2 regions of the Candidatus Seongchinamella marina genome follow, and region 2 is predicted to be linked to the other one. Evidence: predicted binding sites of a transcription regulator. Region 2 holds the regulator's gene; the other holds the start of a gene.
What was found. The regulator LexA, encoded in region 2, represses DNA repair genes until DNA is damaged. The targets are predictions, from matches to a motif close to ACTGTNTNTANANACAGT.

Region 1 (4,215 bases), on a different contig from region 2:
TATTTCTCACTCAGGGCAAATTTCAACCAGCGTTCAGGATCAAGGCAGGCGAGGTAAGCAATGGGCTTACCTGGGAACGTATTCATTCAATGGCAACGGAAATGAATATGTAGAGCTCTCTGATGAAGGAGGAAAAACAGCAGCAGACGGCATTCGGCTGGTAGAGACTCTGCCGCCCCCTCCTCCATTGATCAGCACAGAGCTCTTCTATATCCACTCAGATCATCTGGGTACGCCACAAACCCTAACCAACGAATCCAGCAATATTGTCTGGAACGCTAACTACAAACCTTTCGGTGAGGCCCAGGTCGATGTTGCTACCGTCGTCAATAACCTGAGATTCCCCGGGCAGTACTACGATATTGAGACTGGGCTGCATCAAAACTATTTTCGCGACTACGATCCGATGCTTGGCCGATATGTTCAAAGCGATCCTATTGGATTATCTGGTGGCGCAAATCCGTATGCATATGCAAATCTCAACAGTTTGATACACACAGACCCTTTCGGTCTAGAGGTGAAGATAAACGCCAGGGACGTGATTGGCACCGCTGGATTTGGTGCCCATACTGCAACAACTATAACCACCAGTGACGGCAGGTCGGTAACCTACGCCAGCTATAAAATTGGCAGCAAGAATCAGGTCGTTAAAAACGCAACGTCTGATCATGGCCCAAACCGACTACCCATCACCGATTCTATAGTCATACCTCCCCCTGTAGGCATGACACAGAAACAGTGGGACAATGCAGTAATTCAAGCTGGGGAACGGCTTTTGCTAACGCCTCCTCAAGATTACGCGATATTTCCAGGTTCGAATGGCTCAAAGGGCAACTGTCATGTCACGACAAACAGGTTACTCAACAATGCCGGCGGCTCACTCGTACAGGGATTCAACCCTCCGGGGTTAAACCCAGGACTATAGATACGCATCCAAATGCGCAGTTGGAAACCGATGCTTATAGCGGGAAAGAAAGTTTCTCTGATCTTATTGATCCAGCTCGCGCTTACATTGTTTTTGTCGGCGCTATATTTCACCTATAAAGCTGACATCGTCGCCGGGCACTCCAACTATTTTATAGCAATCGCTTTAGTGCCCTTAATTTGTGGTTTCTTGATTGGTCTCTTCTGGTGCTTGGTTAGCTCCCGACTATCGTTGATCGACAAAAACCTGTGCTACTTACTAACCTCGGCCCATGCAGTCATAAGCTTACTGCCAACCACGCTTTACCTGCTTGTCATGTCACTCCCTTAAATCCAACTCAATTCTGCACCCAGCTCTATCGACCATCACAACCAATTTGTGCTTGTATAGAGCCATGAAGCTCCTCGGCACTTACACTTCTATTATTGAAGCCAACCACGTAGCCAACAGCTTGCGTGAGAAAGGTGTTCTCTGTCGAGTTTCAGACATCAATGCCTACAACTACTGGGCCATTACCGGGGTCACTGATGTGCGTGTTTGGGTGATCCTCGACTCCCAGTGGGAAGACGCCCAGGCACTGCTGGCTGATAGCCGCCACACCCCCGAAAACCCCTTACCTTCTGAAGACATGGCGCTATTGGAAGCCAGTCAGCCTCTGCACTACCAACACATCATCTACGCGTCGGGGGGATTACTGGCGGTGATTGTCCTGGTTCTGTTTTTTCTGTTCAGTCAATCGCAGTGAACGTTTAGCAAGACCTGCCTGATCTGGCGACGGGTTTTATTTCCCCAACTGGACATTTTTGCTTATCTCAATAATACTGTATATATGTACAGTATTAATAAATCTAAACTGGGGTACATGCCCCCTGTGTATTTGCAGTTTCCTGCCGGAGCGGCACTGTGAGCCTTTGGTTGTGCCTGCGTTTTCACCAGTTGCCCCTGCAATGCCTTAGTCGCTCTGAGGAACAAGCGATAGTAGTGCTGGCCAAGCAACGGGTGCTGCGAACCAACGACTGTGCCGCCGCACTGGGTATTCGCGAAGGTATGGGAGCGACAACAGTTCGTGCCTTACTGGCAGACGAGCCTGTGCAGTTACTGGAGCGTGAAACCGACGCCGAGGCACGCTGCCTACAACAGTTATGCTGTTGGGCCTACAGTATTACGCCCAGCCTCCATACTCACGAGGCCGATTGCTTGCAGCTGGAAATCGGCAGTTGCCTGGCCTTGTTTCGCGGAATGGATTCACTGCTCGCAGAAGTAAGTAACGGTATTGCCAGCCGTGGCTTTCGGGTTGAGTATGGTTTGGCACCGACTCCTGGAGCAGCCTGGTTGCTTTCCTTCAGCGAAGAAAATCAGGCCAGTGACTACCAGCATCCTTTACAGGAACGGCTTGCCCCCCTGCCCCTTAGCTTACTTTCAGGGTTTAACACCACGGTCGATTCACTGCGCCGAGCAGGCTTGCATACCTTTGGCGACATTCTTTCCTTGCCGCCCTCAGCATTGGGACGTCGCTGCGGCGTTGAATTCACCGGACACCTACAGCAGGTGCTGGGACAACGAGAAAACATACACCCGGACTACCAGCCCCCAACAAACTTCAGTGATGAATACTGGTTTGGCTATGAGGTCCGCGGCAATGAAGAACTCATGCCTGCCATACAGCTATTGCTACAATCCCTGTGCCGGTTTTTGCGTAACACACAATTGCAAACGGCTGAAATTCTCTGGCAATTAGTGGGTATCGATCACTCTCTTGAAGAAATTCGGGTACGTAGCAGCTCCAGCCACAGCGACTGGGAGAACTGGTATCAACTGACGCGCATTCGCCTGGAGCGACTGGAACTGAAGGTAGAGGTAGAAGGCCTGGCTCTAATCTGCGACACCCTGAACAGTGGGCAGCTGGAAAACATCGATTTGTTCAGCCCCCGTAAACAGCGTGAACCCCTTGCTAGCCTGCTTGATCGCCTGCGTAACCGTCTGGGACTACAGGCCGTAAAAAAGGTCGGCTGCCGCAACGAGCATTTACCCGAATTTGCAGTACATAGCTGTGTCGACAGGCCAGCCGACGACGCTGGCAACAGCCTCTGTGCCCAGCGCCCCTTCTGGTTAATGCCCTCTCCCAGGGACCTGCCCGAGCGGCGTAGCAAGCTTTACTGGCAAGGAGGGCTTGAGCTGGTTTACGGTCCCGAACGTATAGAAGATAACTGGTGGCAACAGGCTGTCAGTCGCGATTACTACATCGCCAAGGGAGAGGCCGGCCAGCACTATTGGGTCTTTCACGATCGTTTAGCGCGCCGCTGGTATATTCACGGCATCTTCGCCTAGAAAGTTACCGCCACACAGCACCAATCCTCACAGTATTTATGTCTATTTTAGAGTGCCTATTCTAACGGCATGGGTGAGAATAGACGTATTGGTGATAAATGAAATGGAGCATCGCATGGCATTGAGCAAGTTTCTGGTCGTTCACGATCCAACGCGTGAAGAACAGCCTGCCCTTGAACGAGCGGCCATGGTCGCCGAAAGGCTGGGCGCCGGTCTGCATTTGTTCGGTTGCATTCACGGCGATGTCTCTGGCGCAGACAAGCAAGCTGAAGCCGTAAAACAGCGCCTGGGTGATCATAAAAAAATACTAGAAGAAGCAGTGGCGCCTATTGCCGCAAGCGGTTTAACGGTAAGCACAGAAGTGGAATGGGACAAAGACTGGTACCACGCCGTCGTTCGCGCAGCTGCTCGCAATCATGCAGACATTGTGTATAAGTCCTCTTACAAACACAGCGCCAGTCAGCGCATTCTCAAGTCTACTTCTGACTGGACCTTGATCAGGGAGTGCCTGAGCCCGGTGCTATTGATCAAGCAAGTAAAGAGACCCGAGGTGCCTGTCATTCTGGCAGCCATAGACATCAGCGTCAGAACCCAGTCCTACGAAAAGCTCAATGAGCATATTCTGGAACTGGGACGAAAATTGGTCGTGAGCGACATCGCCGAGATTCACGTAGTCAATGCCTTTCCTGATTTTCGGATAACTCCCGACCCGCGTAAATTGATTGAGGCTACTGGCTTAGACAAAAGCCGCATTCACATCATGATGGGACCGCCCGAGAGAGTCATCGTTGAAATGGCAAATAAACTCAATGCCAATATGGTAGTTGTCGGAAATTCACACCGGTCAGGCCTTGCCGCCATGATGCAAGGCAATACCGCGGAAAAAATTCTCGATAAGTTGGACTGCAATGTACTGGCCATGCCTTAAGGGTTTCGATACACCATGAGTCCCGTGCTCTCAG
Region 2 (4,215 bases):
ATCGATTATTTCTACTATCCAGGATCGTGGCTACGCGCGCCTGGAGAATAAGCGATTTTATGCAGAAAAAATGGGCGACATTGTTACCCAGCGGCTACAGAAAAGCTTCCCCGATCTTCTGGACTATGGCTTTACCGCAGGTATGGAAGAACGGCTGGATGATGTTGCCGACGGCGATAGGGATTGGCGTGACCTACTCGATGCATTTTATGCCGAGTTCAGCGGATTACTGGAGGCAGCGGCAGAGCCCGAGCCTGCGGGGATGGAACCCAACGAACCCACAATGACTGACATCAAGTGCTCTAAATGTGACCGAGATATGCAGATACGGACTGCCAGCACGGGTGTGTTCCTGGGCTGCTCCGGCTACGCATTACCACCCAAAGAGCGCTGCAAAAACACGATTAACCTGACTTCTGGTGACGAGGCAATTCGCGAAGACGCGGATGACGAAGCCGAATCACGGCAATTATTGGAACGCCATCGTTGCAAGAAGTGCAACGCGGCGATGGACAGCTACCTGATCGACGAAGATCGTAAGCTGCATGTGTGCGGCAATAATCCGGACTGTGATGGTTTCGAAGTTGAGCACGGTAAATTCAAGATCAAAGGCTACGAAGGCCCCATTCTTGAGTGCGATAAGTGCAGTGCCGAAATGCAGTTGAAAAACGGTCGCTTCGGTAAATACTTCGGGTGTACCTCAGAGGAGTGTAAAAATACCCGCAAGCTGTTGCGCAACGGCGAAGCTGCCCCTCCGAAGATGAATCCTGTACCCATGCCCGAGTTGGAGTGTCAGAAAGTAGAAGATACCTACGTATTACGCGACGGCGCCGCTGGAATGTTTTTGGCGGCCAGCCAGTTTCCGCGTAACCGGGAAACCAGGGCACCTTTTGTCGATGAGTTGCTGCCTCACAAGAGTGAGATCGACTCCAAGTACAAGTTCATCTTTGCCGCACCAACAGAGGATGACGACGGTAATCGAGCTCAGGTGCGGTATAGCCGGAAGTCCAAAGAGCAATACGTGATGACCGAGAAAGATGGCAAAGCCACGGGTTGGAAGGCCTTTTATCGCAAGGGTAAGTGGGAAGAGGAACTCAGCAAGAGCAGGGCGCGCAAATAACATGAGCTCCGCTCGAGGTCAGGCGAATCACGCGCTCTACCTGGCCCGAATCCTGCTCGCCGCCTGGCGCCGTGATCTGGCGGCTGAGGCGGTTGCGACAATCACCTTAACCCAGGCATTTTTGCCGGCCGTTCGGCTGCACCTTGGGCATGCCTATGGCTGGTTTTTAGTTGAAATTACCCGTCCTGGCGGCTTGCCCGTCCAACCACCGCAGTGCGTTGCCGAGTTACCCGAAGTCGCTGATGGCAAAGCCGTGCCGGGAGAACTCTTGGAGTTTCAGCGCCTGGAGGAGAGCGGCTGGATTGGCGAAATGCTTTCTGCCGATTCGCTCCCAAGTCCAATCGCAAGCTTGGGCAACCTTGCAGTCAGTTCACCTGCACCCGGGTTTGACCAGGCTTCGCTTTGGGCTGCTCAGCTGCAAACCCTGTTTGATCGTATGGGCGATTCTTTGGACGAGTACTAGACCGGTCGTCCTGTAAAGGCCATCCAGCGCTGCACTGCGCCTGCCGGATTTAGTGCTATCTAGGAGCCTGACCGGCTGTTAGAATGTTAACGAAGTTAAAGCAACGAGAGGTTTATTGAGTGTCTGCATCCTTACTAGAGATCGTAGATCTGGGCGACGGAGAAATCGTATTGCAACGTGCTGACGATGATTCCGAGCCGCTTGTGGTTATCCGTTTCTCAGAAGAGTCGCGCGTTTACATGATGGACAACAGCCTTGAAGTCGCCAAAGCGATGATACAGGCTGGGATACAGGCGGCCGCCGAAATGGCCGAACAGGGCGAGGTAGAAATCGAGCCCACTGTTGAGGCCTCCAGAGTCCTTCACTAGTCGCAGCGATAGAATTTCAAACGCCGGGCTCTCGATATCGCAAACCGGCTCCCAACAGACGGCAACAGCGCTCTGTCAGGTTTTTTTCCGCTTCAGTATACACCTCGCAGTCAGTGACTACGGCGCAATACTCCAACGCTTAAGCCTTCAATTGCAAAACCCTGCTCACGCAGATCAACTTTGATCGGTTCGTAATCTGGGTTCTCAGGCAGTAGTTGCAGTTGATGCTCATTGGGCCCTTTTTGCAGGCGCTTGACGGTGACCTCGTCTTCTATGCGCGCAACCACCACATCTCCGTTATTGGCGACTGGCGTGCTGTGCACCGCCAGTAAGTCGCCATCAAATATACCGATATCGATCATGCTGTCACCGGTGACACGAAGAAAGTAGTCTGCTCTGGGCTTGAAAAACTCAGGGGGCAGATCGCAGTAATCCTCTATATTCTCTTCTGCAAGAACCGGGTTACCGGCCGCAACACGGCCAACGATAGGAATACCTGCCGTATCGGGAAGCTTAATGCCGCGGGATGCGCCGGGAATGATTTCAATAGCGCCTTTTCGGGCCAGGGCCTTAAGATGCTCCTCTGCGGCGTTTGCTGACTTGAACCCCAGCTCTCTGGCGATGTCAGCCCGCGTAGGAGGGTAGCCAGTATGGTCGATATGCTGGCGGATAACATCCAGCACCTGTTGTTGTCTGTTGGTGAGCTTTTCCATGGTTGCCCCTATCTGTTTATTTATACAGGTGCTGTAATTATATACAGGTGTGGCAGATAAAAACAATGGGCTTGTCTGCTGCTGGCGACAGCGTAAAGCGCGGTTATAACAGGAGTATGCCCTGTCGCTGTTGCGCTGCATCTGTGGTGAAGCCGAGCTTAGTCCGGGAAAACTGGCGCAGATTTAACTAGTAGTCCTCGACGCCGTACATGGCATCGGGCTCTATAGAATTGATTGGGTTGGTCCAATCCTCGGGGTGCATGGGCAGATCGGGATCCAATAGGTCTTCGTCGTCCAGCTCAAAAGCACTGCGCCAGTCTTCGGGTGCCTCGGCTTTCTGCAACAGCATCTCGCGCCAAGCATCCAGGTCGTATTCTGATACCTCACCATCGAGGTATTGGGTTTCGATTGTCAGGGTTGTCGGGTCCCAGTCGACTACCTCAAACAGAGCGCTGGTTTGGAGGTCTTTGTACCAACCCCCGACCATGGGGCTGAGCATCTTCATCTATCTGTCCTCTGGCATTTTGGCTATTCGATGGCTCAACATATCACGCTGGTAAAGGCTGTCCATTATGTAAAAAGGCTATAAACCGTGCGTTTTAAATTCTTTTTATCTTACTCAGTTTTCTTTTCAAAATAGATCAATCAGTTGCGTTACACTTCCAGAGTTGACTTCAATCGGTGCGACAATTTATATACTCCCCTTGAATTAAGGAGGGCCCTGAACATGACAAACTTGTCTAAAAACCTGTATTTTTTTTGCGAGAGGATTAGCCCTTGAATCGTTTCAATGCCTGGCTGGAATCAGTGGCCACCGCTATTGGCCTGCAGCCGGAGTTACTGGCTTTGATGGTCTTGCTGATGGCCGGGCTAGCGGGCCACTTGCTGCTGGGCCATTTGATCCGGCGATTGCATCGGGCAGCAGGGAGCAATCGGAACAAGTGGGACGATGTGGTCGTCACCGCGCTGGAGCGACCCGTCCGACTCGTGCTTTGGGTGCTGGTCGGATACATCGCTCTGGACACTTATGAGGTCGGCGCTAACCTACAGGCGCGTTTAATTGAGGTGTACGACACTGCTCTGGTGTTGTTGGTCGTTTGGTTCCTGCATCGTTTGATCGGCGGTGTTGAGAATGAATTGATGCGCGAGCGCTATGGAAATAGCCAGTCCACCGACAAAGCCACTGTCCGTGCGGTGATTCAGCTCTCTCGAATATGTCTTTGGGTCATTGCGGGTCTGGGGGTATTGCAAAGTATTGGTGTGTCCATTTCGGGCTTGCTGGCTTTTGGTGGTATTGGCGGTATTGCCGTGGGTTTTGCCGCCAAAGATCTGCTGGCTAACTTTATTGGTGGGCTCAGTATTTACTTGGATCGCCCCTTTACCACTGGTGACTGGATTCGTTCACCCGACAGAAATATTGAAGGTACAGTAGAAGATATAGGCTGGCGCTTGACACGAATTCGTACTTTTGACCAGAGACCGCTGTACGTCCCCAACGCCGTGTTTGGTCAAATCTCGGTGGAGAACCCATCGCGTATGTTCAACCGGCGA

Region 1: EYC87_RS14475 (Y-family DNA polymerase) is a predicted target of LexA. The motif match lies at 1,746-1,763, and genes of this name have one in related genera.

What each region holds. Positions count from the first base shown of each region.
Region 1 covers NZ_SHNP01000005.1:173,049-177,263, reverse strand. The annotation lists gene EYC87_RS14485 (RHS repeat-associated core domain-containing protein) at 1-925, shown strand, start outside; gene EYC87_RS14480 (putative signal transducing protein) at 1,320-1,670, shown strand; gene EYC87_RS14475 (Y-family DNA polymerase) at 1,829-3,253, shown strand; gene EYC87_RS14470 (universal stress protein) at 3,369-4,181, shown strand; gene EYC87_RS14465 (ZIP family metal transporter) at 4,197-4,215, shown strand, end outside.
Region 2 covers NZ_SHNP01000002.1:605,117-609,331, reverse strand. The annotation lists gene topA (type I DNA topoisomerase) at 1-1,120, shown strand, start outside; gene EYC87_RS07720 (hypothetical protein) at 1,122-1,583, shown strand; gene EYC87_RS07715 (hypothetical protein) at 1,703-1,951, shown strand; gene lexA (transcriptional repressor LexA) at 2,062-2,664, opposite strand; gene EYC87_RS07705 (DUF6763 family protein) at 2,852-3,169, opposite strand; gene EYC87_RS07700 (mechanosensitive ion channel family protein) at 3,442-4,215, shown strand, end outside.